Regions from separate parts of the Zhongshania borealis genome, predicted to be linked through region 4. Evidence: predicted binding sites of a transcription regulator. Region 4 holds the regulator's gene; each other region holds the start of a gene.
The links. The regulator sigma-54, encoded in region 4, starts transcription at its own class of promoters, with help from an activator protein. The targets are predictions, from matches to a motif close to TGGCACANNNNTTGCNNT.

Region 1: ABD836_RS17210 (molybdopterin oxidoreductase family protein) is a predicted target of sigma-54. The motif match lies at 2,011-2,028, and genes of this name have one in related genera.
Region 2: ABD836_RS08030 (amidase family protein) is a predicted target of sigma-54. The motif match lies at 3,951-3,968, and genes of this name have one in related genera.
Region 3: ABD836_RS17340 (LruC domain-containing protein) is a predicted target of sigma-54. The motif match lies at 4,465-4,482, and genes of this name have one in related genera.

Annotation. Positions count from the first base shown of each region.
Region 1 covers NZ_BAABDM010000010.1:56,585-64,306, reverse strand. The annotation lists gene ABD836_RS17210 (molybdopterin oxidoreductase family protein) at 1-1,896, opposite strand, end outside; gene ABD836_RS17205 (OmpA family protein) at 2,311-3,426, opposite strand; gene hda (DnaA regulatory inactivator Hda) at 3,668-4,363, opposite strand; gene ABD836_RS17195 (AI-2E family transporter) at 4,363-5,454, opposite strand; gene ABD836_RS17190 (DUF2066 domain-containing protein) at 5,451-6,551, opposite strand; gene purM (phosphoribosylformylglycinamidine cyclo-ligase) at 6,694-7,722, shown strand, end outside.
Region 2 covers NZ_BAABDM010000002.1:374,118-381,839, reverse strand. The annotation lists gene ABD836_RS08060 (ATP-grasp domain-containing protein) at 1-243, shown strand, start outside; gene ABD836_RS08055 (LemA family protein) at 338-952, shown strand; gene ABD836_RS08050 (TPM domain-containing protein) at 952-1,689, shown strand; gene ABD836_RS08045 (TPM domain-containing protein) at 1,748-2,362, shown strand; gene ABD836_RS08040 (YkgJ family cysteine cluster protein) at 2,359-2,703, opposite strand; gene ABD836_RS08035 (DMT family transporter) at 2,704-3,609, opposite strand; gene ABD836_RS08030 (amidase family protein) at 4,043-7,591, shown strand; gene ABD836_RS08025 (enoyl-CoA hydratase-related protein) at 7,670-7,722, opposite strand, start outside.
Region 3 covers NZ_BAABDM010000010.1:94,536-102,257, forward strand. The annotation lists gene ABD836_RS17315 (LVIVD repeat-containing protein) at 1-111, shown strand, start outside; gene ABD836_RS17320 (hypothetical protein) at 132-1,640, shown strand; gene ABD836_RS17325 (hypothetical protein) at 1,673-2,863, opposite strand; gene ABD836_RS17330 (RDD family protein) at 3,105-3,620, shown strand; gene ABD836_RS17335 (hypothetical protein) at 3,620-4,384, shown strand; gene ABD836_RS17340 (LruC domain-containing protein) at 4,525-6,609, shown strand; gene ABD836_RS17345 (hypothetical protein) at 6,656-7,159, shown strand; gene ABD836_RS17350 (CoA transferase subunit A) at 7,549-7,722, shown strand, end outside.
Region 4 covers NZ_BAABDM010000011.1:57,610-65,331, forward strand. The annotation lists gene ABD836_RS17705 (KpsF/GutQ family sugar-phosphate isomerase) at 1-936, shown strand, start outside; gene ABD836_RS17710 (KdsC family phosphatase) at 953-1,474, shown strand; gene lptC (LPS export ABC transporter periplasmic protein LptC) at 1,476-2,042, shown strand; gene lptA (lipopolysaccharide transport periplasmic protein LptA) at 2,029-2,607, shown strand; gene lptB (LPS export ABC transporter ATP-binding protein) at 2,610-3,335, shown strand; gene ABD836_RS17730 (RNA polymerase factor sigma-54) at 3,479-4,975, shown strand; gene hpf (ribosome hibernation-promoting factor, HPF/YfiA family) at 5,057-5,344, shown strand; gene ABD836_RS17740 (PTS sugar transporter subunit IIA) at 5,378-5,827, shown strand; gene rapZ (RNase adapter RapZ) at 5,829-6,686, shown strand; gene ABD836_RS17750 (HPr family phosphocarrier protein) at 6,697-6,966, shown strand; gene mgtE (magnesium transporter) at 7,076-7,722, shown strand, end outside.

The DNA of each region.
Region 1 (7,722 bases), on a different contig from region 4:
ATATGGCGTAGGACTAAATTTATTCAAATTGCCGATTTTTCCGGTCTTGGTGCGAGTGTGAAAATGCTCAATAACGCGCCCACTGTTCAGCCAGAATGGATAGCTGTCATCGGGCACTTCATTGTCTTCGATATAATCCATGGCTAACAAATTCGCCTTGCCATTTGGCGACGGGAATACGCCGTCGCTATACAAGCGTGCATTACCCGTGTCGTCGCCTTCACGCATCGGCCACTGTATACCGCGCTGCGCCTCTATCAGGTCGTGACTCATGCCGGAAATATCAAGATTGCGCGTCGCCCCCTTAGACAGCTGCTTCATTTCGTCAAAGATATCAGAACTACTTTCCGGAAATGTCATTGCCCGACCACGCTCAAAGCGCTTTGCCAGCTCATTAAATATCCAGTAGTCCGCCTTGGCATTACCCGGTGGCTCAACGAATTTGCGCACTAGATTAACTCTACGCTCAGTATTGGTAAGCACACCCTCTTTCTCGCCCCAAACTGCCGCAGGTAAATACACATGCGCAAAATTAACGGTTTCGCAATCTTTGTAGCCGTCTTGCACCACCATAAATTCAAGTTTTTCCAAGGCTTTCTTAATACGCGGCTGGTTGGGCATTGATGTTAGTGGATTGGTCGCGACGATCCACAAGGCTTTGATCTCGCCAGACTCAATCGCGGGAAAGATGTCCGTTTGCTGAAGTCCGCGCTTGGCGGGAAAAAAGCTCTCATCCACGCCCCAGAACTTAGCGACTTCATCTCGATGTTCCTGTTTTTCCAATGCCCGATAGCCCGGCAAACCAGAACATGATGACCACTCCCGGGTACCCATGGCATTACACTGGCCAGTAATCGACAAACTTGTGCCACCGGGAATACCAATATTGCCGGTAATTAAATTCAGATTATTGATGCCACAGACACCGTCAGTACCATGGGTGCTTTGATTGATCCCCATGGTCCAGATACTCATCGCTGACGGCGCCTTCGCGTAAATTCTGGCCACGTTCTTAATCATGTCGGCATCAATGCCACAAATCCGCGAGGCGGTAACGGGATCGTATTTAGCAACGGTTGCTTTCAGCTCCTCAAAACCATTGCAGTGCGCCTCAATATAAGCCTGATCTTGCAGCCCTTCCGCCAAAATCACGTGGGCAAAGGCATTCAATAAGACTAAATCGGTTCCCGGCGTAATGGGTAAGTGGATATCTGCAAATTGTGCAAACATCGTGACGCGAGGATCAATCACGATTAGCGGAAATTTACGCTTTTCTAGCGCTTCTTTCAGACGCCAATAAATAATAGGGTGCTGTTCAGGCAAATTTGAGCCAAAGGCCATTAAACAGTGGGTATCTTCAAAATCGTCATAGCAGCCTGGCGGGCCGTCGGCACCAAATGATCGCTTGTAACCAGAAACGGCTGAGGCCATACACAGTGTCGTATTGCCGTCGTAGTTATTCGTACCAATTACACCCCGCACCAATTTGCCTAGGGTATAGAACTCCTCGGTCAATAATTGGCCAGTAGATACAACCGCGACACTATCGCGACCATATTTTTCCTGAATTCGTACGAACTCGGCGGCAGTTTTGTCCAGCGCAGCATCCCAGCTAGTGGGCTGAAACGTGTCATATATCTTATTGCGAATGAGTGGCTCCACACCGCGTCCGGCGCTATCGCTCAACTCATGTTCAAAAATCCCTTTTATACATAATTTTCCCTGGTTTACGGGTGCATTGCCCTTACCGCGACTAGTTACAGGTTTACCTTGGGCATTTAAACCGACTTCAATTGAGCACCCTGTAGAGCAATAACCACATACCGCGTACTTCCAATCGACAACTTTCTTGTCAACAATTGTAATTGGTTTCCGGTTTTTACGGCCAAAGATCATTTACACCTCCCTCTCACCGCAGCACCAAAGTGGAGCGCACGGTCAATTACAAGCCGCCGCCATGTGCACCATTATGGTGATTTATAAGCTGTTTTCGGCCTTATCTAACTAGGTTCTACAAGAACCATGCCAGTTAAATTCAGACTTACCAAGGAAGGGGATTTGCGGCAGATTCAACCACTAACGCCGCCAGAGGTACAGCAGCTATAGCACTGAAAAATGCTAACTAAAGTATACAAAATTAACCAAAAATAGGGATTTACGATCTAGCCCAGGCGCGAAAAATATTGCCTATAAGGAGGGGTAGTGAAGGGAGGCAACGAGCTACTGATTCACCCAGATAAGTGATACACCAATTATTCCTCACAAAAAAAGGGGCCCGAAGGCCCCTTTTCACAGTGAACTTACCGAAGATTATTCAGTAACTTCAGCCTGGATTACCGCTACAACACGACGGTTAGCACGACGGCCTTCTGACGTTTTGTTATCGGCAATCGGACGCTCTTCACCGTAACCAACTGCACTCAAGCGATTCTCTGCGATGTTGTAATCGCGAATCAGCGCTTTGCGAACAGAGTCTGCACGACGCTGTGACAACTGCTTGTTATAAGCGGCGGCACCATTGCTATCGGCGTGACCTTCAACAACTGCTTTAACACCACTAAACTTAGTCATAAACGCAGCAACCTTTTTCAGCTCTGCCGCATAGGCAACAGGAATCGCGTCTGAGTTGTTCGGGAAGTTAATTTCCAGTTTAATGCTTTCGGAGTGTTTAATAACAAACTTACAACCGAATTTATCAACCTGACGACCTGCAGGTGTGTTTGGACACTTGTCACGGTAATTTGGTACACCGTCACCGTCTTTATCCAATGCACAACCTTTTGCATCTACGGCAACTCCAGCAGGTGTGCCAGAGCACTGATCAACGCCATCTACTACGCCATCTGCATCAGAGTCGTTAGATACTGGCATGGGTGCTGGGGCAGGAGCAGGTGAACCGCCAAAGGCATAGCTCAAACCAATTGACGCATTGCCGTCCTGAGTTTCGTGGTCAGTACCGTACACTAAGCGCGTATCAGCACGAACAGACCATTTTTCGTCAATGGTATAACGTACACCACCACCAGCATTCAACTGAGTCTGGCTGTCGTAGCGGCCGCTTTCATAATCAGCTTCGATCACGCCCATACCTGCTGCGAGGTAAGGAGTGAATTTTGCATTCTGACCACCAAGGCTAAAGTAGCGAAGCATATCAATGCTGCTACCAAGAATTTTTTGATCTTGAGCGCGAATATTACGGTCACTTGCCGCAACACTGTACAAGCCGCGCAATTCAACACCCCAGTCTTTACTTAGCACGTATTCTGCGCCAAATAATGCGACTTCGGTGCTAGTCAAGTCACGCGAGCCGTCAAATACCTGATAACCAATAGCAGGGTTTAAATACCAAGTACCTTCTTCAGCCGCAGACGCCATTGATGGCACCATGCAACTTGCAATGGCTGCACCCAATAGAAATTTACGCATAACACTCCCCTTCATTTTTTTAGAAAATTCCTTTGCTATGCCGTGAAAGCACGCCATTTGCTCAGAATAACACGAGCATTGCCCGGTGCACGTGTGATTTTGTGTAATTTTACCACGTAGCACGACGAGCAATGCACTTTGAAAATCAGCACTCCGAACGCTTACGCGCGAGCAAGTTCCCATGCACACGGTAAAAATAGTCTCATTTGGCGCTAATACCAAATGTTTTAAAAAAAAAGATCTACCATCCCATCACTTTCTTTACAAACGGGATAGTCAACCTCCTCTGCTCGACTAAGCTAACCTGATCCAGAGTATTCAATATACCGAACAAACTCGCAAGGTCTCGCTGACAGCGCATATAAATATATTCAACAACCGCATCCGGTATTGTCATACCTCGCAGCCTAGCGCGCAGCTGAAATGCCGCAAGTCTGGCAGTTTCATCCGAATCTCGAAGCAGATACACACTGAAGCTTTGCAAGCGTGAATGCAAGTCGGCAAGCACAATACCCTGCTGAGTTAGCGGTTTAGCCGATGCCACAAGCATTCTGGCGCCGGTTGCGAGCATTTGATTGTAGCAATTGAACAGCGCGCGCTCCCAGCTTGCCTGTCCAGCCACGGCATCAAGATCATCTAAACACAGCAAATCCAAAAATTCAGACCCTTCAAGCAATGCCTCTGGCTCGTAATCCACCACATCGGCCAGCGGAATATAACGAGCATACAAGCCGCTCGCGCTAGCCAAATGACAGCATGCTTGCAGAAGATGACTGCGACCGACGCCGCCGCTAAGGTAAATCCATTGTTCACCCTGCGCCATTGCCTGCTCGCGCAATTGATTAACCAACAGCTGGTGGTCGCCAGTGATGTAAAAATTATCGAAGGTCGCGTCGCTGTCCAGCTTCAGCGCTAGCGGCAATTGCGGGCTAGCCATCAATCATCGCTCTCCGACACTTCCGGCGCGGCGGGCACTGCACCATAAAAACCACTTAATTTATACTCGTCGTGCAAGTGATTAATCATCACTTTAATTACCGCAGCAAACGGCAGTGCCAGCAATATGCCGACAAAACCAAACAATTGACCACCCGCCAAGATGGCGAAAATAACCACCACCGGATGCAAGCCTATCTTTTCACCAACCAACATCGGCGTTAATAGCATTGACTCTAATAATTGTCCTACGCCAAATACCGCCGCCACGCCCGCAAGTGGCCACAAGCCATCAAACTGAAAAAACGCAGCCGTACCCGCCGCAGCAATACCGACAATAACACCGAGGTACGGCACAATACTCGCTAAACCCGCCGCTATACCCAGCACCAACGCCAGATCTAAACCCACGACCCAAAGCCCCACGGTATACACGGCGGCCAACGCTAACATGACCAATAGTTGCCCCCGCGCAAAGGCACCGAGAATTTCATCACACTGCTGAGCAATAAGTACCGTGCGCGCCTCTATTGAACGCGGCAACAAATTACGGATAGCTGCCATCAAAACATCCCAATCGCGCAGCAAATAAAACGTCACGACCGGCACCAAGGTAATATTGGCCAGCCACGCGACGAGGACGAGACTAGAGCCACTGACTTTATCCCAAAGGTAGAAAAGGATACCCCCCGCACTCTGCCAGTGCTGACTTATCGCGCTCCGAGCAGCATCCATAGGCTCCGTTTGTTCCGGCAAATCCAAATAACCCCGCAGTTTCGGCAAAGCTGTGGATTGCAGCCAGCGCAGACCGTCGTATAAACGCTCCATCAACAGCTGCAACTGCTCAATCAACAACGGCAAAGTAATAACAAGTAAAAGGAAGCCGCAGAGACTTAGGCATGCGAATACCGTTACCACAGCCCAAGTTCGCGCCATACCCCGCGCTTCTAGCCGATCAGCAAGGGGATCGCCCATATAAGCAAGTACTGCAGCAAGTAGAAATGGCATTAGTATGGGCGCCAGCATGTGGATCACCAGCACAATTAGCGCAAGTGATATCATCACCCACACAGGCTTAGGCAGGGTATTCACAAAGCTCTACCTGACCAGCGATAGTAACCGCGTACAGACTGCGTTGCAGCGCTAGCCGACATTCCGGCATACGCCTCCTCTAATAGACGACCATCAAGACTAAGGAAACGCTTAACTTTTTCCATGTCGTCATTTAAAACCAACTCCAAAATCAACTCATTATCTGACAGCCAAATGGTATTGGCGTGCTGCACCACCGCCAAGCCCTCTAAATAAGTAACCATATCCGCGTAGGCAGCAAAGTTAGCAATCCCGCTAACGTGGATTAAACTATTCGCACTACTACTTGCTCCACTCGCAACCACTGAATATTTTGCTGCTTGAAGGTCTGCGAGCGCATTAATCGGGGCCGCCAGCAACTCTTTACCATCCAAACCATCACTTTCTAACGCTACCCTGTCTTCGCCTTGCAACACCTGCCAGCTCGCCACCCACTGCCCAGTCGAAAACTGCGAAGCCCGGCCCATCAATACAAATGGCGCCGAATAACGCTGCGATGCTAGGCGCACATCCGCCACCGACATCGTCCAAAGCTGATCCACCGTCAAATTCGTTGAATCCGCTAAATCAAATAGCGGCATCTGCAATGCCAAGCCACGGCGTTGAGCCGCCGCTTTTAAATCACGATACAGCTCAGCCTGGCTATCCGTACCAACAAATTGGCGCCCATCGGTGGTATCTGCCACCAACCACACCAATACCGTTGGCCGGTTAGCTGACCAGACTGGCAAACCTGCAGACTGCAGTTCGGAGTTCACCTGCATAGGAGAGAAACTAAGATTTAGCTGCAGTATATCTTCGCCGTTCTCATCCTTACTGCGCTGGTAGCGATACTGCGTAATTAGGGGTTCAGGCCGAGTCAGAACCTCATTCAATGAAGGGTTACCCGTAATATCACCGCGGCCTGAGACCCTCACGAACACGCGGGCGAGCGCTTCAGCTGCGGCTTTTTTGAGGGTTTGCGGCGATTGAGACTCTACCACCAGCTGTTCATCATATAAATTTGCCACTGTATCAGCCACCGCCACACTGGCCCCAGCTGTCGCCAATAGCAAAAATACGACCGACACCCTGATTATTTGCTTCACTTGTTTCATGCCCTTTTCCCTGTCTCGAGCTGCTATTGTAGCAAGCCGCCGCGAGATCGTCGTGAGTAGTGGCAAAAAGTCGCGTTTTTGCTACTGAATTAATGTCCTAATCAAGCTAGAATGGCGCCCTCTTAGAGGACAGCCAACGACTATGACTGACACCAGTAAGCCCAGCTTAAGCTATAAAGATGCCGGCGTTGATATCGATGCCGGTGATGCGCTCGTAGAACGCATTAAAGATGTTGCCAAACGCACCCGCCGCCCCGAGGTCATGAGCGGCCTAGGTGGCTTCGGCGCCCTGTGCCAAATTCCGACCGGCTATAAAGAGCCCGTACTGGTCTCAGGCACGGACGGTGTAGGCACCAAACTCAGACTTGCCATGGAAGTGGGAATTCACGACACCATCGGTATCGATTTGGTCGCCATGTGCGTCAATGACTTGCTGGTGACTGGCGCCGAGCCTTTATTCTTTCTCGACTACTACGCCACTGGCGCGCTGAATGTCGATATTGCTGCCAGCGTTGTCAGCGGAATTGGTATCGGCTGCGAGCAAGCAGGCTGCGCACTAGTCGGCGGCGAAACAGCTGAAATGCCTGGCATGTATGAGGGCGACGACTACGATTTAGCAGGCTTCTGTGTTGGCATCGTCGAAAAAGCCAATATTATTGACGGTAGCTCTGTCAAAATCGGCGACAAACTGATCGGCATTAACTCATCAGGTCCTCACTCGAACGGTTACTCGCTGGTGCGCAAAATTATTGAGCACAGCGGCGCCAAACTAGACCAAGCATTTGGCGATAGCACCCTGGGCGAAACACTGCTCGCACCAACTCGGATTTACATCAAACCAGTACTGCGGGTTATCAAACAATATCGAATCAACGCCCTTGCCCACATCACTGGCGGCGGCCTACTCGACAATATTCCTCGGGTTCTACCGCGCAACACCAAAGCGGTTATCGATAGCACAACGTGGCAGCGCCCGCCGATATTTGACTGGCTCCAAGAGCAGGGTAATGTTGAAGCGCGGGAAATGTACCGCACCTTCAACTGCGGTATCGGTATGGTCATGGCGGTTGCCGCCGATGACGTTGAGGCCGTTCTTGACATGCTCGGCCAACAAGGTGAAGTGGCGCAAGTGATCGGCAGCATAGATGCAGCAGGGGAAGACGAGCCGCAA
Region 2 (7,722 bases), on a different contig from region 4:
CTGGCCCTGCACTTAGCGCAAACGCTGGACATTGACCACGCCGGTTTTGATATTGCCATGGTTGGCGACCACCCCTATGTGTTTGAGTTTAATCGCCTGTTTGGCAATCAGGGCATAGAGGGCGGCGAGCAAAAGATTCGCGAAGCGATCATCGATTATTTACTGCGCAAGCAGGAGCCAACGGCGCCGAACTTCCCCAAAGCGCCCGCCACTGGCAGAAAGCGTCTGCGCCGCGTGGCGTAATACACTCCCTGCAGCGTTGGGCAAATGCCGCTCTCTGCAGGTGTGCGTCGACAGTGTTACCATGAGGGCTTGTTCGTTCCTTGAGGCCTGAATCATGCAAGCAGCTACATCGTCCTTTGCCCGCCGCAGTCACGCACTGCTTATATTGCTCTTTGCCAGCCTACTACTCAGCGGCTGTGGTATTAACAATATTCCCCGCTTAGACGAAGAGGCCAAAGCCGCTTGGGCGCAGGTTGAAAATCAGTATCAACGCCGTGCCGATCTTATCCCCAATTTAGTCTCTACCGTGAAAGGCTTTGCCGCACAGGAGCAGGAAACCCTCACTGCCGTGATTGAGGCTCGATCCAAGGCAACCTCCATGCAGGTTGATGCCAGCATTTTAGATAACCCAGAGAAACTGCAGCAGTTTGAGGCGGCCCAGGCCAAACTCAGCGGCGCGCTAAGCCGCTTGATGATGGTTCAGGAACGCTACCCCGATTTAAAATCCAACCAGAACTTCTTGGCGCTGCAGTCGCAGCTGGAAGGCACCGAGAATCGCATTAGCGTTGCCCGCCGCGACTTTATTCTGGCGGTAGGCCGTTACAACACCGAGATTCGCACTTTTCCCGGCAAAATCTGGCACAGCATGATGTACAGCGAGCTAAAAGAGCGTGAAACCTTTAAAGCCACCGCACCGAAGGCGGAAGAAGCGCCCCAGGTTAACTTTTAATGCGCTTATTTCTAACGCCTTTAATACTCGTATGCAGCCTGCTGTTCAGCCTGTCTGCCCTCGCCGCCGAGCCGGAATTTCCCAAGCTTAGTGGCCGTGTGGTCGACAATGCCAAGCTGCTGTCTGCCGCCACCGAGCAAAACCTGAATCAACAGCTGGCCGCGCAGGAGCAACGCACTGGCAATCAGATTGTGGTTGTTACCCTGCCCGACTTACAGGGTTATGAAATTAGCGACTACGGCTTTCAATTGGGCCGCCACTGGGGCATTGGTCAAAAAGATACCAATAATGGCGCCCTGCTGATTATTGCGATGAAAGAACGCAAGATGCGCATTGAAGTTGGTTACGGCTTAGAGGGCTTGTTGACCGATGCGCGCAGCGCGCAAATTATTCAGCAAATTTTAACCCCGGCATTTAAAAGCGGCGACTTTGACGGCGGCGTAAAGGCCGCGGTTGAGGCCATGGTGCTTATTATTGACGGCAAAACCCCGGCAATTCCGAAAGCCCAGCAAAGCGGGAAAAAATCGCCGCCAAAACTGGGTGGCCTGCTGTTGCTGGTTATTCTCTTTATGATGATGAGCGGCGGCCGCGGTAGTCGTGGTTTTCTGGGTGGCGCCTTACTCGGCGCAGCATTAGGTGGTCGCGGTGGCGGCTTTGGCGGCGGTGGTTTTGGAGGTGGCGGCTTCGGCGGCGGTGGCGGCGGCTTTGGCGGCGGCGGTGCATCGGGTGGCTGGTAAAGCCCTAATCGATCCCAGGCCAAGATACTGAAACTCGAGAGCTAATACGGAATTCACTATGTCGCTAATTAATACCCAAGAACAGCAGTTACTCACCGATGCGATCCAGCGTGTCGAGAACAATACCGATGCCGAGCTGGTCACCGTGCTGGCCCGGCAGGCCGACGATTACCGTTATATTCCACTGCTGTGGGCCAGCCTTATTGGTCTGTTAGTGCCCGGCGCAATCAACTACTACCCAGAGTGGCTGAGCCCACATCAACTTATTCTGAGTCAGTGGGTTTTGTTTATTGGCCTTGCGCTGCTGTTTCAAATACCGGCGCTACAGTACCGGCTTATTCCCCGGCAGGTTCGCTACTGGCGGGCAAGTAATTTGGCGCGCCGGCAATTTTTGGAACAAAATCTACACCACACCAACGGCGAAACCGGGATATTAATTTTTGTGTCCGAAGCCGAGCGTTATGTCGAAATATTGGTCGATCGCGGTATCTCATCGCGGATACCCGACAGCTATTGGGAAAGTATTGTTAAGCAGTTTACCGAACAGGTTCGCCGTGGCGATGTTGCCAAGGGATTTGTGGAATGCATAGAGGCCTGCGGTGTAGAACTACAGCGCCAGATTCCCGCGACGAGCAAAAAGAATGAGCTGCCCAATCACTTAGTTATACTTTAGGCGTCGATCGGTTCACGCTCGTTTAAACACTCGTAGGAGCCGGTGGCAAATTCTCGACAAATGAACGGCCTGTTTTCATAGATAGAGCACAACATGGTGTGTCGGTCCAAGGCCGCACACCAGCCGTCGTCTAGCCGCGCCATTACCTCACCACCCCACTCGTCACGCTGAATATATTGCTCAGGCACGCCGGTCTCGGTTATTAACATCACTTCTAAACGACAACACGATGCCTTGCAGCTAGAACAACTTATTGTCGGGTCAGAAGTCGCGTCACTGGCGATAGTGTGTGTGCTTAAATTCTTAATACCCAATGTCTCTTTGTAAGTGAATAAGGCCATTTATGCACGGCCTGTAGATCGTCTAACGCCCTGCTCGGCCAGCAAGATACCACCCACCACGAGGCTTAAAGCAAGAAAGTGGTAGGTCTTAAATTCCTCTGCCAGAATTAAAACGGCAAGCAGTGAGCCAAACACAGGCACCAAATTAATAAATAAATTTGCACGATTTCCGCCGATCAAATCTACGCCGCGCATATATAGGGATTGCGCGATGAGTGAGGGAAATATCGCAATATACAAGACCACGCCAAAACCTCGGGCGTCGGGTAACACCGCATGGCCTGCCCAATACTCATAGGCGCTAAAAGGTAGCGATGATACAAAGGCAAACAAAGCTAACATCATTATCATGCTGCGCCAATGTAGCGGTGGCCGATATCGCAATGCCACGGTATAACCACCGTAGAGCACCGTGGCCATTAACATAAGCGCGTCACCGCGATTTAAATCTAAACTTAGCAAACTCGACAACTGGCCGTGGGCAACCGTAATGAGGACCCCACACAAGGTCAAACTAAAGCCAAGCAATTGCAATTTTACCGGCCGTAAACCAAACCACAGAAAATTGCCCAAAAACACCACCAAGGGCATCGCAGACTGCTCAATGGTCACATTGATCGCGCTGGTGTAATTTAAGGCCCAATAAAACAGCGCATTAAAGGCCGTGAAACCCAAAGCCGCCAACAAAAACAATTTAAGCCGGTGTTCGCAAATAACAGCCCATTCGCGCTTAGCGTCGCGCCACGCAAAAGGCACAATAAACAAGCAGGCAAACAGCCAACGCAGCGACGTTAACAGCATTGGCGACACATGACCCACCGCTAATTTACCGGCCACGGCATTGCCACCCCAAAGCAAAGCGACGATACATAAAAGAATAAAAGGATTACGGAACAAGGGAGCCATGATCTGCCAAGCTAAGCGTTGTTTGGCGAAGCAGTTTACCAGCTCGCCACTGGAAATGCTTTGCGCCTAAGTGTTCGTAAAATAACTATTTGGAAGAGGTAGATAACCTGCAGCCGCTTTGCGGTTGAACTGTCCCAGAGGCAATCACTTAGTGGGCTGCGGAAGCCTAATTCAACACCGGTGCGTTGTCTGTTTTATACCGAACGGTATCTGTATCTGCGTTGTGATTTCAGCGCTGCATTCTGCAAGCCCTTACCAGCCAATATTCCAGTAAAAGCTGACAAAGCCAATATACGGCAAGGTTAATCGTATTATCGCGATACCGCTGTGTAGCGGCGCTATGGCACAAAACCTGCTTAGATGTAACTTATAGACTTTAATGTCTGTTCTCACCGACTTGCGTCACCGTATCTTGTTGTAACGGAGTAGATTAATGCGCCATATCTTAGTTGTTAGTAGCTTAAGTATTTTTTTGACCGCCTGTGGTGGCAGTAGTGGCGGAAGTTCTTCCCCAGACGGAAGCATAGATTATGGCGAGGCGACCACTGGCCAGCTTATTGACTCACCAGTTAAGGGCATCTTTTATGCCCTTGCACCAAATTCGACCGCTGATGCAAATCTTCCCCTCACAGACATCGGCGGTAATTTTGATTATTTGGAAGGGCAAACGGTTTCATTCTTCCTAGGATCACTGAAAATAGGTGAAGCCCTTGGCAGCGAGTTTATAACCTTAGACGATCTCATCGGCTCAGAAAACGCCAAAACCAATATTGCCCGCGTTCTGCTGACCCTTGATGAAGACAGCAACCCAGACAACGGTATTAGCCTATCTTCACTGGTGATTGATAAAACTCTTTCACTCGACATGGCACTTGCCGACTTTGATGTCGACCCTGCAGACTTTGACTCATCCAGCGCCAGTGCATTTGCACAAGAAGCAAATAATGATGATCGCACTTTAATCTCTGCAATCGCGGCAGACGAGCACTTAGCTAAAACGCGCAAGGATTTGTCCGACGGTTCCTTTGACTTTGATGGTGGCGCGGACACAGATAATGACGGCATAAATGACGCGGTAGATGCTTGCCCAGATACCCCAGCGGGACTAGATGTAGACGCCGAGGGTTGCGCGCTTGCGGAGGCTGAACAAGATAGCGATGACGACGGCATTAAAAATGGCGTGGATAACTGCCCCGCCGACGCGAATGCCAATCAGCTAGATACCGACAGCGACACCCGTGGTGACGCCTGTGATCTGGACGACGACAACGATGGTGTTCTCGATAGCGATGAAGTCGACAACGGCTCTAATCCGCTGCTTGCTGATAGCGATTCAGACGGTGTGTCTGACGGTGACGATGCCTTTCCTTTAGATGACTCTGAATCAGTAGACAGCGATGGGGATGGTATTGGTAACAACAGTGACGACGATGACGACAACGATGGCTTAAGCGATTCTGACGAGCAGGCTCTCGGCACTGACCCGCTGCGCGCTGACTCTGATAGCGACGGTGTTTCAGATAGCCAGGATGCCTTCCCGACTGACTCTAGCGAAACGATCGATACCGACAGTGACGGCATCGGCAATAATGCTGACAGCGACGACGACAACGATGGCCTAAGCGACGCCGATGAGCAAACTCTCGGCACCGATCCGCTAATCGCCGACACAGATAGCGACGGCGTTTCAGACAGCCAAGACACTTTCCCGACCGATTCTTCTGAGTCAGTAGACACGGATTCCGATGGCGTTGGCGACAATAGCGACGCTTTCCCTAATGATTCAACTGAGACCAAAGATACTGACAGTGACGGCGTTGGCGACAACAGTGACGCTTTCCCGGAAGACGACTCTGAATCGGTCGATACTGACGGCGATGGTACTGGCAACAACGCCGACGAAGATGATGACAATGACGGTCTAAGCGACGCTGATGAACAGGCACTCAGCACCGATCCTCTACTCGCTGACTCTGATAGCGACGGCGTATCAGATAGCCAAGACGCTTTCCCGACCGATTCAACTGAGACTAGCGATACGGATGGTGACGGTGTGGGCGACAACGCCGACGCTTTTCCTGAAGATGCGTCAGAAACCAAAGACTCTGACGGGGACGGCGTTGGTGACAACAGCGATGCCTTCCCCAATGACAGCACCGAGACTGCCGACGCTGATGGCGATGGTATTGGTGATAATGAAGATATTGACGATGACAACGACGGTGTTCGCGATGACTTGTTTCATTTAGTAGAAGCAACCACAGCCGATGTCCACGAGGCTTTGGCCGGCGTGCAAGTGAATGAAAACGGCGAAGCTTTAAGCTGTGTTGATATCACCCAGATGTACATCGACCGTATCCTTGCCTATAACGACAATCCACAACCCAATGGCGGCCTACCCATTTTTGGCGTGCTGGCGATTATGCCCAATGCCCTTGAGCAAGCAGCGGCTTTAGATGAGCTGTATGCGAGCGATGGTGGTATTGGCGATCGCTACCTGCACTGTATGCCGGTGTTGCTAAAGGACAACTACGACACCTTTGATTACCCATCAACGCAAGGTTCCTACTCTATGCTAGGACACCAGGCAGGTGTTGATGCCAATTCTGTTCATGGCTTGCGTGAAGCAGGGGCTTTGATACTTGGTAAAGCCAACCAAGATGAGTTCGCCTACTTCACCACTGGCTTCTCTGCTCGCGCCATTCAGGTAAGCAATCCTTACAATACCTCCGAGAGCCCTGCTGGGTCCTCTTCTGGTACTGGTGCTTCGCTAGCGGCAAACTTCGCGCTGGGTGGCACGGGTTCTGATACTTGTCAGTCGATTAGACATCCGTCTTCGGTAGGTGGACTCGTTGGTATCCGGCCAAGTCTTGGTGTTGTTTCTCAGCACGGTATTTACCCACTGGCGCACAGCCGTGATACCGGTGGACCAATGACACGCACCGTGACCGATTCAGCGCTGATGCTTACTGCTATGGGCAAGTATGATTCTCGCGACCCCAAAGCGGCGGCCTTCCCTGCTGAACAACGCCCAGAAAGTTATGCACAGTTCTTAGATCGCGATTTACACGGACTCGCTGGCCGCAATATCGGAATTGTCCGCGACCTCGGTGGCAATGCTGACGCGGCGGGAACCGGTACGCAGGGCGAACTGATCGCCGCAGCGGTAGCAAAAATGGAAGAGTTGGGTGCCAAGGTATACCCAATTTACCTTCCCAACTATTCGTCACTAAGTGCCGGCTCCAGCCATTACGATATGAACGAATACTTTGCCATGTTTGAATCTGAAGGTGGCACCAGTGCACGCCGCTGCGTAAGCAGCACGGCTGTTCTTATTGATGGCGAGGAATCAGCCCACGACCGCGACGACCAGTGCTACGGACTGGAAGGCATTGTCGAGTCAGGCCGGGTTGGCCCTAGAACGGCAGGGCTTTTCGCCTTAACTGCTCTGGGTGATCCCAACCAAGCTGCAACAGAAGCTCAGTTACAAGCTATCGTTAATATGCGCGCCTATGTCACCGCAGAAATGGATGTAGTTAAAGATATTAACGGCGATCCCGTCATTGGAGATGATGGCGGTACCGTGAGTGTGGATGCTTTGGTCTTCTCACCTGGCCCCAGTGGCGGCAGAACCTGTGACTTTGGCTCTACCACACAAATGGGTTCCATCGTTGTGCCGGTCGGCTTCGATGATTCCGTTGGCGTTCCCCGCGGCATGGAAATATTTGTTCGCCAGTTCGACGAGGGTACCGGTATTGGCATTGCTTACGACTACGAGCAAGCCACGCTACACCGTGCACCACCTGACATTAGCCCTTCACCAATCAGTGAAATCAGCACGCTTAGCGAATTCAATGCTCGCGTAAAAGCCGCTATCGCCGCCTATGCGGCCTCCCCACCCGAAGATTTAGATCCAGAGGCCTATCAAGCCGCTTTGGAAGAAATTATCGGGCCACTACAAGATGAGCAACAGCAACCTTAAATAGGAGGCTTACACTAAGCAAAAGGCCGGGGACTCCCCGGCCTTTTGCTATCTGCTCTATTAAGCGCACAGCGCTACTTAGCGTGATCCCGAATCTTCCATACCAAACAAGGCCAAATCATCTGCCATGC
Region 3 (7,722 bases), on a different contig from region 4:
TATCGGCCTGAAACCGGTCATATTTGGCTGGCCGCCTATAGCGCGGGCTTTCAGATTCTGGAGTTCACTGCCAGTGCCGGGCCAACTGCACCTAAACCTACCGGGCCTTAAGTGCCGGGACGGTAATAACCATGCTGTTTAAGCGCGGTATAAGTAGGGCTGAAAACAAAACATGGCAGGCCTGGGGGCTCGGGCTGGGTTTGGCAGCTTATACGCTGCCGGGCTGGGGGCATTCCTTCGGAACGCTCTACACCTTGCCGGTGCCGTTCTGGTTATACGCTTGGGGTTGTTCTGCCGCACTATTGCTTTCATTTTTTCTTGTTGCGTATTTTGCTCGGCAACCAAGCCCTGCGCCGCCACCGCCTACGCTCATTCCAAGCGAACAAGACAAAAATCACTTTGTACTCCCTGGTAGCGTAATTTTTATTCTGCGGGTGCTTAGCGTCGGTGCCTTATTACTGTGTGTCGCCAGCGGATTGTGGGGCACGAGCAATGCCTATTTGAATTTTAATATGACCTTTTTTTGGATCATATTTGTTTTAGGTTTTACGTATTTTAGCGCCTTGGTTGGCGATGTATATCCGCTGCTAAACCCATGGCAAACACTGGTTGGGGGCTTGGCTCGGTGTTTGAGGATTGATTTTTCGGGTCGAGTTTCCTGGCCGCAACGCCTAGCATATTGGCCGGCATTACTGCTGTATATCGGGTTTATCTGGCTTGAGCTATTTGGTGAAACCGGGCCACGAGGTTTGGCTTACTGCTTGATCGGCTACGGTCTGTTGAATGTCATCGCTGCGTGGTTATTTGGCCGTGAGGCATGGTTCAAGCGCGGTGAGTTTTTTGGCGTGCTATTTTTCCTCGTGTCGAAAATGGCGCCGATTACCATTTGCTCTGGCGAGGCGCGGCTGCCGCGCGGCGCGGTGCTATTCAGGCGACCGTTTTCGGGTCTTCAAGGTGGCAATGCGGCGTCCATGAGCGAGCTGTTGTTTGTGCTGTTTTTATTGTCTTCAACGGCATTTGACGGTTTGCATCAGACCAATATTTGGGCGAGTGTTTACTGGCAGGATTTCGCGGGTATCTATCGCGACTGGCGTGGCCAAAATATTGTGCAGGCCTATCCCGTACTAAAGACAATGCACGGGGTGTTTGAGTCTGGCGTTTTGTTTTTGTCACCCTTGTTCTATCTGGCGGTGTTTTATTTTTTCCTGGCGATTGTGCGTCGTCTGACTAAATTTCGGGTGCCTTTGCAAACACTGGCTTTGCAATTCACCTACTCGTTGCTGCCGATTGCTTTGGTTTACCACATTACGCATTACTACACCTTGATTGGTAGCCAGGGAGTGATGGTCGTACGGCTTGTTTCGGACCCCTTTGGTAGGGCTTGGAATCTGTTTAATACTGCGCATTGGCGCCCGAGCTCTGTGGCGCCCAATATGGATTGGGTCTGGCATACCCAAGTGGGGTTAATCCTGTTTGGTCATGTGCTGAGTGTCTATCTTGCGCATCAAGAAGCGCAGTCGGTCTTTCCACTGCGTCGTCAGGCAACCCTGAGTCAATTGCCGATGCTGGTTTTGATGATCCTCTTTACTTGCTTTGGCTTGTGGATTTTGGCGCAACCCGTCACCGCCACGCGTTTGTAGTTATTCCGTATTCTGAGCTAGTAAATAGCGGCTTAAAATACCATCCATTGCGGATTGTTCTCATTGCCTAGTTCACCCAAATATTGGCGTTCTAGGAATTTTCCCTGCTCGTTTTTCAGAGGGTCAGTCTCGACCTCTAAATAGAGCGTGAAGGGCACACCGCGATGTAGGCCAGCTTCGCCAAGATGAATAGCGGCTTCATATTGGCGGTGGCCACTCGACATTGATGAGGTGCCCTGGGCATGGCGATAAATTCCCCAGTCGCTAATAGCGTATTTTTTCCAGCGCTCATTGTCATTGTTTGGCGGTTTTCCCTGCCAGCGAAAGTGGGTTTGCCGAATGCTGGTGATGCCTGCGCGCCTGCCGATATGTATGCGCTCATTCACAAGGTTGTCGTTAAGCCCGGCGTGCAAATAAATTCGTAGTTGGTCGTAGCCGCCTTGGCTTGTTTCCCTTGGGGTATCGCAGGCAATAAAAAGCCACTGGCCATCCGTTTTTAGATAGAGGGTGGTGTTGAATTCTTCATCGACAACAATTGGGGTGGCATCGCCCCACTCGCGATCGTCAATGATGCCGTCGAGTGTTGCGTGCTGCACACTGCTGGCGATGCGCAATACCGGTGTATTCGCCGGGGCTATGCGCTGCTGGGCGAGCAAGCTGCGGGCTGTTTTAATTTGTTTCTCTATTTGGCTGTCGTCATAGCTGCTGCTTTTGGCTGAATTTTTTCTGGCGATATACGCACCGCTGTCTAACTTGTCGTGGTACAAAGAATCAAAGGTATCCCTTGCGCCGATCTGCGTGCTGTAATCCTTCGCCTCTACTGAGCGGGGTAGGGAGGCTGCTTTGGAGCGCCCTATAATAGGCGACTCTGTGGCCTTCGCTTGCGCTGGGTGGCTATTGAAAAGCGGAGTGGCGGGGCTGTCTCGAAGCAGAAAATAGTAAGCTAGCGCGCCAAAAATAAGCGTGTCGACCAGAAAAAATAGAACTATGTGAGATTTTTTAATGCTGATTTTTCTAGGTTTTTTGAGACCGGCTTCCTGATGTGATTCTTTAAAATACCAGGGTTTGTCTAACTTTAGTTGCGCTAAGTTCCGGTCGATTGCTGTTTTTGCGTCGACGAGGCTGCAATTTGTCGCTTCCCGGTATAGTTTTATCGCTTCAATGGTTTTTCCGCGAATAAGGGCTTTTTCAATATTGTAGGATTGCAGGGCAGTTAATGGCATTTGGCTATTATCTCCGTAGCACTGTATTCAAATGTCACCGCACATGGCGCGCGTCACTAGGCTAAATCCTGCAGTTTTTGTAGGGATTCAACGTGTACACTGTTGGTTTGCTGGCGGAACAATACACCGGCTTGTGTGTTCTTAGATTCATTGCACTGTATCGTGTTGTCTTTACCTTGAAAACCTTCTCGCCATCTACTTAAGTTTTCCGGCAGAGAACGTCACCGTCTATGGAGTTGTTATGGAAAGTCCCCAACAGAACAGCGGACAATCACTTGAGTATGCCGGGTTTTGGGTGCGCGTCTGGGCGTCTATTATTGATACCGTACTTTTTGGTTTACTGCTTGTTCCCATTTTCGCGCTGACAATGGGCGACGCTCAATGGTCGAGTATTGAACGCGACGGCATGCATGCCTCGACGATGAGCTTTCAAGGCATGGGCATGAGCGGTGGCTTAAGTATGCTGCTCAACTATATTTTGCCTGCGGTAGTTGTTGTTATTTTTTGGGTCTACAAATCGGCAACGCCGGGTAAATTGCTCCTTAAAATTAGTATCGTCGATGCTAAAACCGGTGGTAAACCTTCAACTGCACAGTGGTTGATCCGGTATCTCAGCTATTATATTTCTGCCTTCGTCTTTATGTTGGGCTTTATTTGGGTTGGCCTAGATCGGCGCAAGCAGGGTTGGCACGACAAGCTCGCTAGTACCGTTGTCATTAGCAATAAGGCCAAAGAGCCTGTTCAGTTTCAAGATTGATGAAATTACCTCAAGCAACCAGTTGTAAGCCAGGCGATACACTGGTTTTTAGTGTTGCGGTGAATGGCTATCATTGGCGCTATCGCCGCCTGCTCCGTACGCAAAAGCAGTATGCTGACCGTCATGGTTATACCCATGTTGTTATTGATCGCCCCTTGTTCAGTATGCTCGGCAATGAAACCGCATGGCTTAAACTGTCTGTTGCGCTGCGGGCGCTGGAGTCCGGATACCAGCGTGTATTTTATATCGATGCAGATGCTGAGGTCCGGGAAACAACGCCGGCGCTAGAAGCAATTGTTGAAGCAGATAAAAGCATCTATGCTGCGCGGGGTTACAGTGATCGTATCAATTCCGGGGTGTTGTTGTTTGTTAATACGCCGGCTTCACGCGCTTTTCTTGACAAAGTAATCGACAATATCGATACCCCGCTACCGCTTGAAGATGACGTTGGTTGGGGAGAAAACGGCCATATTATTCATTTTCTCCGCAATGAAGCCGCGTTTTGTGAGTTGCCGGCGAGCTGGAACAATAACCACTCACCAGATTTAAACGACTATATTCGTCACTATAGTGCAGGTCCACTTCGTGAATATTATTCTCCTGCTTGGCAAGACCGGGTGGCCTTTATTGGTTTGAGCTGGCCTGCTCGCCTGCTTCGGGCGATTCATCGTCTTGCCTCGCCTGCGCCCCAAGTGTCTTCAGTGTTACCCATTTTAACTGCTCGCACAGTGAAGCGATTTCGCAATTTGCAATATAGGGTGTGACGCGAGGCAATTCGATTTTCAAAATGCGAATAAGCCGCGATTGAATTGCATATCTAATTGATTATAAAGGATATTATTTTTGGCATGGTGTCTGCAATGTTGGTGGTAATTATTTAATTCCACCCGTACAGGCACATAACATGAAATTTAAACTCACTGCTCTAGCCGCTCTTAGCCTCGCCAGCACTCAAGTATTCTCTGCGCCATTTACTCAATGCCCAAGCGAAGGATTTTTGGTCCAAGATAAAGTAGCTCGCCTCTATTCTGTAAACCTTGCAGGTAGTTTTCAGCGCGAGATTGCGCCGAGTGGATGGACCTCGGCAAAGCTGAATGCCCTCGCATTTAATACTTTTGATAATTACCTTTACGCCTATGACTATGCCCTTGGCGACATTGTCAAAATCGGTGAAGACTTCAATGTTCAAGGTATTGGTGCAGAACTTGGCGGTATGTCGTTTTATGTCGGTGATATTTCGACTGACCAAAACCTTATGTATCTCTATCGCAAGGGCAGCGGTATTTACCGTGTTTCTCTTGATGACTCTGACCCGGACTTTGCTAAAGCAGAGTTAGTTGAAAACTCACAAAGTTTCGCTCCTGCCATTTTCGACATGGCATTTCACCCCTACGATGGCAAAGCCTACGCTGTTGATCGCAATGGTGTACTGCTGCAGATCGATGTTGAAACGCCTGAAAATAGTATTGAACTGGGCAACGTAGGGCAGTCTGGTACTTTTGGTGCTGCCTATTTTGACGCATCGGGCTACCTCTATATTTCAAGTAACAGTGATGGCTATGTCTATCAGATCGATGTTGCGGCTTCAGTGCCAACGGCAACGCTTTTCTTTAAAGGGCCTGCTAGCAGCAATAATGACGGCGCGCGTTGTGCCTTTGCACCATTAAGTTCTACGGAAACGGCGGCGACTGACTTCGGTCGCGCACCTGACAGCTATGGCACTACCCTAGCTGAAAATGGTGCGCGTCACGGTGCGGCAAATCCTGAATTGTATTTGGGTGACATCGTTAGTTATGAAGCCGATGCGCATTTAGTGGTAGTCGATTCGTCTAATGATAATGATGGTGTGCAGCTGCTAACCGACCTCCAGCTGGGTCAGAAAGCACTGTTGCAACTTACCGCGAGTAATACTGGATTTGTGTCTGCCTGGATCGATTTGGACGGTAATGGCGAATTTGACACCGATGAAGTACTCATCAGTGATTTGGCGGTGGCTTCGGGGGTTAATCGTACCGCCATCGCAATCCCTAATAGTGCGGTAGCGGGTGAAACATGGATGCGCGTGCGCTTCAGCTCAGGCGAAAGTCTGGCCCCCACCGGTGGTGCAGCCGATGGCGAAGTCGAAGACTACCCAGTAACTATCGCGGTGGGCGGCACGACTGAGCTGTACTATCCCCGCAAAGACACCTACGCGACCATCGCCTTTGAAGACAACTGGCCGCTAACCGGCGACTACGATATGAATGATGTTGTTATTCGCTATAGGTTAAGCCAAACCACCACTGATGATCAGTTGAACGCGATAAAACTAGAGGGTGAAGTCGTTGCGATGGGTGGCAGCTACCATAATGGCTTTGCTTTGCGGCTGTCGGGGCTTGATCGCAATATGATTGACGAAGCGAATATCGCCTACACGATTAATGGCGCTGATCCCGGCTTTTCACCGCTTGAGGCGGACCGTCAGGAAGCGATTATCATTGTTGCTGAAGACTTGTACGACTACGTAACTCCTGGTGAAGAGTGCAAGTATTACCGCACCGAGGCCGGCTGCGGTTCGTCAATACAAATGACTTTTTCCATTACCGTTCCTGTCGTTGCCGGGGTGAGCGCCACAGAGCTGGGCGAGTTTCCTCTCGATCCCTTTATTTTTGCAACGCCTGGTTTTGAGCGCAGCTATATCTTTGGTGAGGCTCCAGGTCGTCGCTTTGAAATACACCTAAAAAACCAAGCGCCGACAGAGGCGTTTCAGATGAGCTTCTTCGGACGTGGTGAAGACAGCTCCGTGCCGGCCAATGGTGAGTACTTTGCCAATACTAACGGGATGCCTTGGGCTCTAAACATTCCCTACGAGTGGCAGCACCCGCTCGAATATATGGACATCACCTATGCCTATCCCAAATTTCACGAGCACGTTCGTTCGAAAGGCACCACTAATCTGGACTGGTATTTAGAGACTGAAGGTCTGGCTCGCAATATTTTTTCTAACTAAACTAAATAGACACCGCGTTATAAAACACGTGAAAGGGAATCTTAAAATGAAATTAGTGCATATTACATCGATTTTAATGACTACTAGCGTTCTTGTGGCCTGTGGTGGCGGGGGCGGCGGAGGTAGTGAATCAGCCGACACTGCAAATGCTGCGGGGGGGAATTCGGCGCAGCAAACAGTTACCGAAACGCCAGTAGTCGCTGAGCCAGTAATACAGCAGGGTGACGTCACTACCGCAGAATTACTTGTTGATCGGGCCTATACGCTCAAACAGGAGTTCCCTTTGGCGATCGACGTGACACCGATAGATCAAGCTGTAAGTTATCTCTCAATCTGTAGCGAATTTGATCTTGATCAGCCTGAATACGCTATTAATTACGACAGTTGCCTTATCCGCACCGCAGTAGATGGCCCTGCTAGCTATACCTTGCAGGTGCCGAATGCGGTTGAGGCTCTTGTGGCCGTGCGCTGGCAGTACGAGGCTGGCACTGAGCCTGTCTATAGCTTTTGGGTTCGCGAACAGGACGGCGATGCGTTTTCAGTTCGCTAGACGCGATTAGCTTCTTGAATATTTCTAAAAACGACCCGTCTAATTCAGGTGATTTCTACACTTTGATTAGACGGGGTTTTCGCTCTAGTTAAGTCTGCTAAGCCCTAGGCACTGCCATATGTGGTTTTGCTCCGGACTCTTTGAAATTTCCTTTCTTCTGGCACAGCTCTACTCCTTGGCTCCGTTCTGTTTGTTTGTTCGAAAAAGCAGCAAATATGACCAGTGTATGCATTCATTCGAAATCAACAATAAGAATAATTAATGTTTTGCGGAATTAATTGGTGTTATATTTACGTATATCGTAGTTCTATTGGGCTGCGTATTGAGGTTTTGGGGTGGCCCGACACTGTTACAGGTCTTTTCCGTTTAGGTGAGCAAAAGGAGTACTCGTGAATAAGCAAATGAGTCTGCAAGAGATGGTTGGTCAGTTGTGTGACGGCATGACCATCGGTATTGGTGGCTGGGGGCCGCGCCGTAAGCCAATGGCGCTGATTCGCGAGATTCTTAAATCTGATCTAAAAGATCTAACGATAGTGGCCTACGGTGGTGCCGATGTCGGCATG
Region 4 (7,722 bases):
GTTATCGGTATGGAAAGAGATGCCGTAGCCGTTCTCGCCGACCGCATTGACGAAAGTTTTAGCAAAGCCTGCGACATCTTACTAGCATGCAAGGGCCGCGTCGTTGTGACCGGAATGGGGAAATCGGGCCATATCGGCAATAAAATTGCCGCCACCCTTGCCAGCACGGGCACACCGGCCTTTTTTGTGCACCCGGGTGAAGCCAGTCATGGTGACTTGGGAATGATCACTGCGGGAGATGTCGTCATTGCACTGTCGAACTCAGGCACGACTGGTGAGCTAATTACTATCTTGCCGCTACTAAAACTGTTGGCAGTGCCAGTAATAGCGCTAACAGGAAATCCCGACTCCGAACTCGCCACCGCCGCAGACGTCCACTTAAATGTCGGCGTGGCGGAGGAAGCATGCCCCCTTAACCTCGCCCCAACATCCAGCACCACCGTTACTTTGGTAATGGGCGACGCACTGGCCATCGCCTTACTCGAAGCGAGAGGCTTTACCGCCAATGATTTCGCACTATCGCATCCAGGAGGCGCATTGGGCCGGAGACTCATATTAAAAATCGACAGCATAATGCATACAGGCGACAGCATCCCCAAAATCACTTTGGGCAGCGCGCTGAGCGGCGCCCTACTGGAAATGAGCAGTAAAACCTTGGGGATGACAACCGTCGTTGACCAAGATGGCGTGCTAGCCGGCATTTTCACCGATGGCGACTTACGCCGCGCCATAGACCGCGGTATCGATATACACCAATGTCCTATCGATGACATTATGACCCGCAATTGTCGTACCATTAAGCCCGGCATGATGGCTGCCGAAGCGCTGCGTATTATGGAAGACAATAAAATCACGGTACTGGTTGCCGTAAACGACAGCGGCCAACCTGTTGGCGTCATACACACCCACGACCTGCTCAAAGCCGGCGTTGCCTAGGGAAATCACCACAAATATGCACAGCGTGATTGAGAAAGCAAAAACCATCAAACTATTGGCGATGGATGTCGACGGCGTGTTGACCAATGGCAGCCTGTACTTTGGCAATAGCGGCGAAGAAATGAAGGCCTTCAGTATTCTTGACGGGCTCGGCATCAAACTATTGCGTGACGCCGGCATAACGCCAGCTATTATCACCGGCCGCTGCTCTGAATTGGTAAAACGCCGCGCCGGTGAGTTAAAAATTGAATTGATCTATCAGGGCCGCGAAGACAAGCTGGTTGCCCTTGAGGAATTGCGAGCCGACCTCGGCCTCGAAATGAAAGACATTGCCTACGTCGGCGACGACCTTCCGGACTTATCGGCCATACGCCAAGCTGGGCTTGGCATTACCGTTGCCAACGGTCATGAATTTGTTGCCCGCCACGCAGACTGGCAAACCCGCGCTGCCGGCGGCAGTGGCGCTATTCGAGAGGTTTGCGAGCTAATTCTGCAAGCGCAGGGCAAGCTCAATAATGCCTTGGAGCAATACCTCTAAAATGAAACAAATAAAATTCACCGTATTTTCTGTGCTATCGGCCATTACAGCAATGGCCGGCACAGTGGTCTACCTCACCCAGTACAGTGAAAGCGGCAAATTAAGCATTGTCGAGCGCTTTGAGGCAATGCCCGACGCCGACTCCCACTTAAGCCAAGTCGACGGCATTAAGTACAGTCGGGACGGTGAAATTGCCTACAAATGGCGCGCAAGCAGCGCTGAACGACTAATTTCCGACGGCTCAATATCATTGCAAGACCCATTTTATATCGGCAATATCGCTGACCAGCGCCCGTGGACTGCCAGCGCCAAGGCAGGAAAGCTCTCTCAAGACGGCGAACAGCTGACCTTACTCGACACCGTGCTTGTCAAAGATTTAATTCGCCAAGCGCAAATCAGTACCGAATTACTGAGAATAAACTTGGATAGCAGCGAAGTGACTACCGACCAGCCATTAACGCTATCGCTACGCAATGGCAAAACGCGTTCCGTTGGCCTTAAAGCCAGTATGAAAAATGAACGCGTTGAACTCCTCGACCAGGTAAAAGGCCACTATGACCCCATATAATGCCGCGCTAATAGCTAGCTTTCTGTTCGCCATCAGCAGCTCAGCGCTAAGCTTACCCGACGATCGTAAGCAGGCTATTAACCTGAGCTCTGACCGGGCTATTTACGAGAACAACCAAGGTGTTTATGTTGGCAACGTCAGCATGAGCCAAGGTTCACTGAAAATTCGCGCCGACAAACTGACCATCATAGAATCGGATCGTAAAGTTGAAAAAGTCGTTGCGGAGGGCAGCCCCGCCTATTTCGAGCAGCAGCCTCGCGCCGAAGAAGGCGTTGTTATCGCCAGCGCCCAGCGGATTGAATACAGCCTAGCGCAAGAAGAAATTCTTCTTGAAAAAAATGCGTCAATTACTCACCAGGGTTCCAAAATTTCTGGTGACCGCGTGGTTTATAGCGGTCGCAAGCAAATGGTGATCGCCGACGGCGGCACCACCGAAAAAGAAAATCGCGTAAAAATGACGCTGCAACCGCAAGCCATCCCCGACAGCGAACAGCCCGAAAGCAACAAAGCGAATGAGGCTAGTGAGCCGACCCCAGACAATGCCCTCAGCGGAGAATTGCGCTAACCATGCCTGTTTTGCAAGCAAGTAATCTCGCCAAGGCCTATAAGGGTCGCGAAATCATCAAAGATGTCTCTCTCACCATAAGCAGCGGCGAAATTGTAGGCTTGCTAGGTCCAAATGGCGCGGGTAAAACCACCTGTTTTTACATGATTGTGGGCATCGTCAATGCCGACCGCGGCACCATACGTCTCGACGACCGCGACCTTACCAAACTGTCGATTAACGGACGCGCGAAAAATGGCGTGGGCTATCTGCCACAAGAGGCCTCAATATTTCGCAAATTAACCGTCGCCGATAACATCATGGCGATTCTTGAGACCCGTAGCGACCTCAATCGCAAGCAGCGTAAAGAAAAACTTGAGTCGCTACTGCAAGAATTCCACATAACACATATTCGAAGCTCAATGGGAATGGCACTTTCTGGCGGCGAACGACGCCGGGTTGAAATAGCGAGAGCACTGGCCACAGAACCCAGTTTTATCCTATTGGATGAGCCCTTTGCCGGCGTTGACCCGATCTCTGTAAATGACATTCAAAACATCGTTAAACACTTGCAGGCTCGGGGTATTGGCGTACTCATTACTGACCACAATGTTCGCGAAACCCTCGATATATGCGATAAGGCTTATATCGTCGGCGAAGGCCGTATCGTTGCCGAGGGCGACGCCAATACCGTGCTAAATAATCAGATCGTTCGAGACATATACCTCGGTGACAAATTCACCTTATAACGCCGACAACCAACAAATGAATCGGCACAGGTATTGCAGGCAATGATTGTCCCGACTACACTGAGAGAGAGGCATAATTATTGCCGGTAGGGCAAAAACAGCTTGCTCGTGTTACCACTCTCTTGTTGTAGAAGACACTGCCTATGAAACAATCGCTACAGCTCAAAGTCGGTCAAAGCCTGACAATGACACCCCAGCTGCAACAGGCGATTCGCTTATTACAACTTTCCACCCTCGATCTTCAGCAAGAAATTCAATCGGCACTAGATTCTAACCCCCTGCTCGAAATCAGCGACGACAGCGATGATTTTGAAGTGAATACCGAGCCCACCTCTGCCGAACCTAAGAAAGCCGAAAAAAGTAGCGATCAAGAAACCGAGGCCCCCCAGCCTGAGGCAGATACTGAGTGGGCCGAACGCAGCGATATCCCCGACGATTTACCCGTAGATAGCCAGTGGGACGACGTCTATCAGTCCAGCGGCACCAGCAGTGGTTCTGGCAGCGGTTCGGCGTCAGAGGACAGTGATTACAGCAACGATTACCGCAACTCCAGCGCAGATACTCTACAAGACCACTTGCGCTGGCAGTTAAATCTTAGCCGCCTGTCCGATATCGATCGACTGATTGCCGAGGCCATCATCGACGCCATTGACGATAACGGCCGACTCACGGTAAGCGCCGAAGATCTCGTAGACGGTTTTGCCAGTGACGAAATCGAAATCGAAGAATTTAATGCGATTTTACATCTGATCCAGCAGTTTGATCCGCCAGGCGTAGCTGCGCGCGATTTGCAAGAATGCCTGTTAATTCAACTCAAGCAACTACCACCAGACACACCGCTAGTTGAAGAAGCCCGTCTTGTTGTTAGCCAATATATGGCGCAATTGGGTAATCGCGACTATAACCAAATAATGCGCCGCTGCCGTTTGAAGGAAGAACAGCTCCGCGACATTATAAAACTGGTTCAGTCTCTCAACCCAACGCCCGGCGATAGCATTGGTGCCGACGACACCGAATATGTTGTTCCCGATGTGTTTGTTAGCAAAAAAGAAGATCGTTGGCTGGTAGAGCTAAATCCCGACATTGCACCTAAAATTCAAATTAATGCGCACTACGCCGCGCTGGCCAGAAAGAGCAGTAATAGCAGTGACAACGACTATATTCGCGACAATTTGCAAGAAGCGCGCTGGTTTATTAAAAGTCTGCTTAGCCGCAATGAGACTCTAATGAAAGTCGCCACTAAGATTGTCGAATACCAACGCGGCTTCCTAGAGTACGGCGACGAAGCAATGAAACCCTTGGTGTTACACGATATTGCTGAAGCTGTTGGTATGCACGAGTCCACTATTTCCCGCGTAACAACACAAAAATACATGCACACGCCACGCGGTATTTTTGAACTAAAATACTTTTTTTCAAGCCATGTATCTACCGATACCGGCGGCGAATGCTCATCTACGGCCATTCGTGCACTAATCAAAAAACTGGTGGCGGCAGAAAATCCCCGCAAACCCTTAAGCGACAGCAAGATCACCGATTTACTGGGTGAACAGGGCATACAAGTCGCCCGTCGCACCATTGCAAAATATCGAGAATCACTGGTTATTCCGCCCTCTAACGAGCGGAAACGACTGGTATAGTGGCAGTGCCCCTGTTACGGTCATTGTCGTCATACACGCGCCGTGAGGCGCTAGTTATTTTCAGCGATGAAGGAGCAAAATATGCAGATTACTGTTAGTGGTCATCACGTTGACGTCACCCCGTCTCTTCGCGATTACGTCAATACTAAGCTCGGCAAACTTCAACGACATTTTGACAACATCACCAATACCGACGTCACTCTGTCCGTCGAAAAACTGATCCAAAAAGCCGAAGCCACTGTGCACGTTGCCGGCGCCGACTTATTTGCCACTTGTGAATCAGAGGATATGTACGCGGCAATCGACAGTTTGACCGACAAGCTCGATAGACAACTGATAAAGCACAAAGAAAAAACCCTGGGCCGCTAAGGCCCCTGACCTAACCCACTGTTGCAAGAAACCATGATACTCAATTCCATTCTTACCTTAGGACGCACCCATAGCGGTGCGTCTATTACGAGCAAAAAACGACTTCTCGAATTTATTTCGGCAGGCATTAGCGCTGACAACAGTGAATTTGACGCCGATGAATTATTTAATGAATTACTTGCCAGAGAGCGCCTTGGCAGTACTGGCATTGGTCACGGAGTAGCGATCCCGCACTGCCGCAGCAGCCGCTGCACCGCCATCACCGGAATGTTACTCAAACTCGACCAAGCTATCGATTTTGAAGCTATTGACGACCAACCCGTCGACCTCGTATTTGCACTTATCGTTCCCGCAGAAGCGCACGACGAGCACCTCAAAGTGTTGGGCGCACTGGCCACCGCGTTTAATGAAGAAGAATTCCGCAGCGGCCTGCGCAGCGCAAGCTCCGACCAAGCCCTGCTAGACCGAGCTCTGCAAGCTTAGTATGGAACTCATCATTCTCAGCGGCCGCTCTGGATCAGGCAAAAGTACTGCGCTCCACCAACTCGAGGATGAGGGCTTTTACGCGATCGACAATCTTCCCGTGTCGCTGCTTCCAGAGTTGGTTCGTGAGCTTTCCCAAAGCCCACTCAAAGTACACAAGCAAGTTGCCGTCTGTATCGACGCTCGCAATTCCCAAGACGGCCTAGCGCGCTTCAAAGGGCTCTGCGAGCAAGTTCAGCAACATGCTCGCCTACGAATAGTTTTTCTCGATGCCGCAGACGACAAACTCATCAAACGCTTTAGCGAAACACGCCGTCGCCACCCGCTAACAACTGACTCCCTGCCACTGGCCGATGCAATTAAGCTTGAGTCACGGTTACTGGAGCCGATTGTGGTCGAAGCCTCGCTGGCCATCGACAGCAGCGATATGACGGTACACGAGCTGCGCGCCGCTATTCGCGACCGCATTCTTGGCGTTGACGCCAGCCGCCTAGCTGTGCAAATTAAATCCTTCGGCTTTAAACGCGGCCTGCCGATCGATGCAGACCTAGTCTACGACCTACGGATGCTACCTAACCCGCACTGGCAAGAAAATTTGCGCAGCCTTACTGGCAAGGACCAGGCGGTGCAGGAATTCCTTAGTGGCCAAGCCGACGTCCAGCTAATGCGCCGCGACATTTTGCAGTATCTGCAAACTTGGTTACCCAAAATAGAAGCCAGCAACCGCAGCTATTTCACGGTTGCCATTGGTTGCACCGGTGGCCAGCATCGCTCAGTATATATGGCTGAATCCTTGGCTGAGGCAATGCGCAGTAGCTACCCAGACCTCCAAGTTCGCCATCGCGAACTCCAGAACTAGAGGCGACACGATGGTCGAAGCAGAAATCAAAATCATCAACAAACTGGGGTTACACGCCCGCGCTGCGGCCAAGCTCGTTGCTACTACTGGCGCATATAGTTCAAAAATCACGCTTGCTATTGGCGACAAAAGTGTCGACGGAAAAAGTATTATGTCAGTAATGATGCTCGCCGCCAGCAAAGGCAGTGACATTACGGTGCGCTGCGAAGGTAGTGATGAGACGGCAGCCCTCGCTGCAATACAAGACCTGATAAATCAACGCTTTGGCGAAGGAGAGTAATAAAGTTTATTTTACTCGCGATTACTCTGTGGATTGTTGCGCGACGCGCTTTCAAGGATAATTGCCCAGACTTCTTACAAATCCATTACGGCTCAGGCTAGGGATAGGTATGGCCCAGACTGCAGACAAACTACAAACCGAGAGCCAACTCAAAACCCTCAATGACGCTTTGGGTTCCGGCGGATTCCTGCAAATTCGTCGCATGCTAAACGGCCTGCCCCCCGCAGACGCCGCTCACCTCATTGAATCAACGCCACATAAGATCCGTAGTGTCTTGTGGCAGCTTATCGACACTGAAAATGAAGGCGACATCCTTCAACATCTCAATGACGAGGTGCAGAGCCAATTTTTGCGGCAGATGGACGCCGAGGAAGTTGCGGCCATCACCGAAGGCCTCGAAGCCGATGACATCGCCGATATTCTCCAGCAATTGCCTGACCGGGTTATTCGTGAAGTCCTCGAGTCCATGGACCACCAGGACCGCCTTCGCGTAGAACACGTATTGTCCTTCGACGAGGACACTGCCGGCGGCTTGATGAACACCGACACGATCACCGTGCGGCCAAACATCACCCTCGATGTCGCGATGCGTTATTTACGACGCCACGAAAGCCTGCCAGAGATGACGGACAGTTTGATTGTCGTAAACCGCAACGATCAATACATCGGCATACTGTCACTACGTAAGCTATTGGTGTCTGACCCCAGCGTGACGGTGAGGGAAATCATGGACACCGAGGTCGAACCGATCTCTGC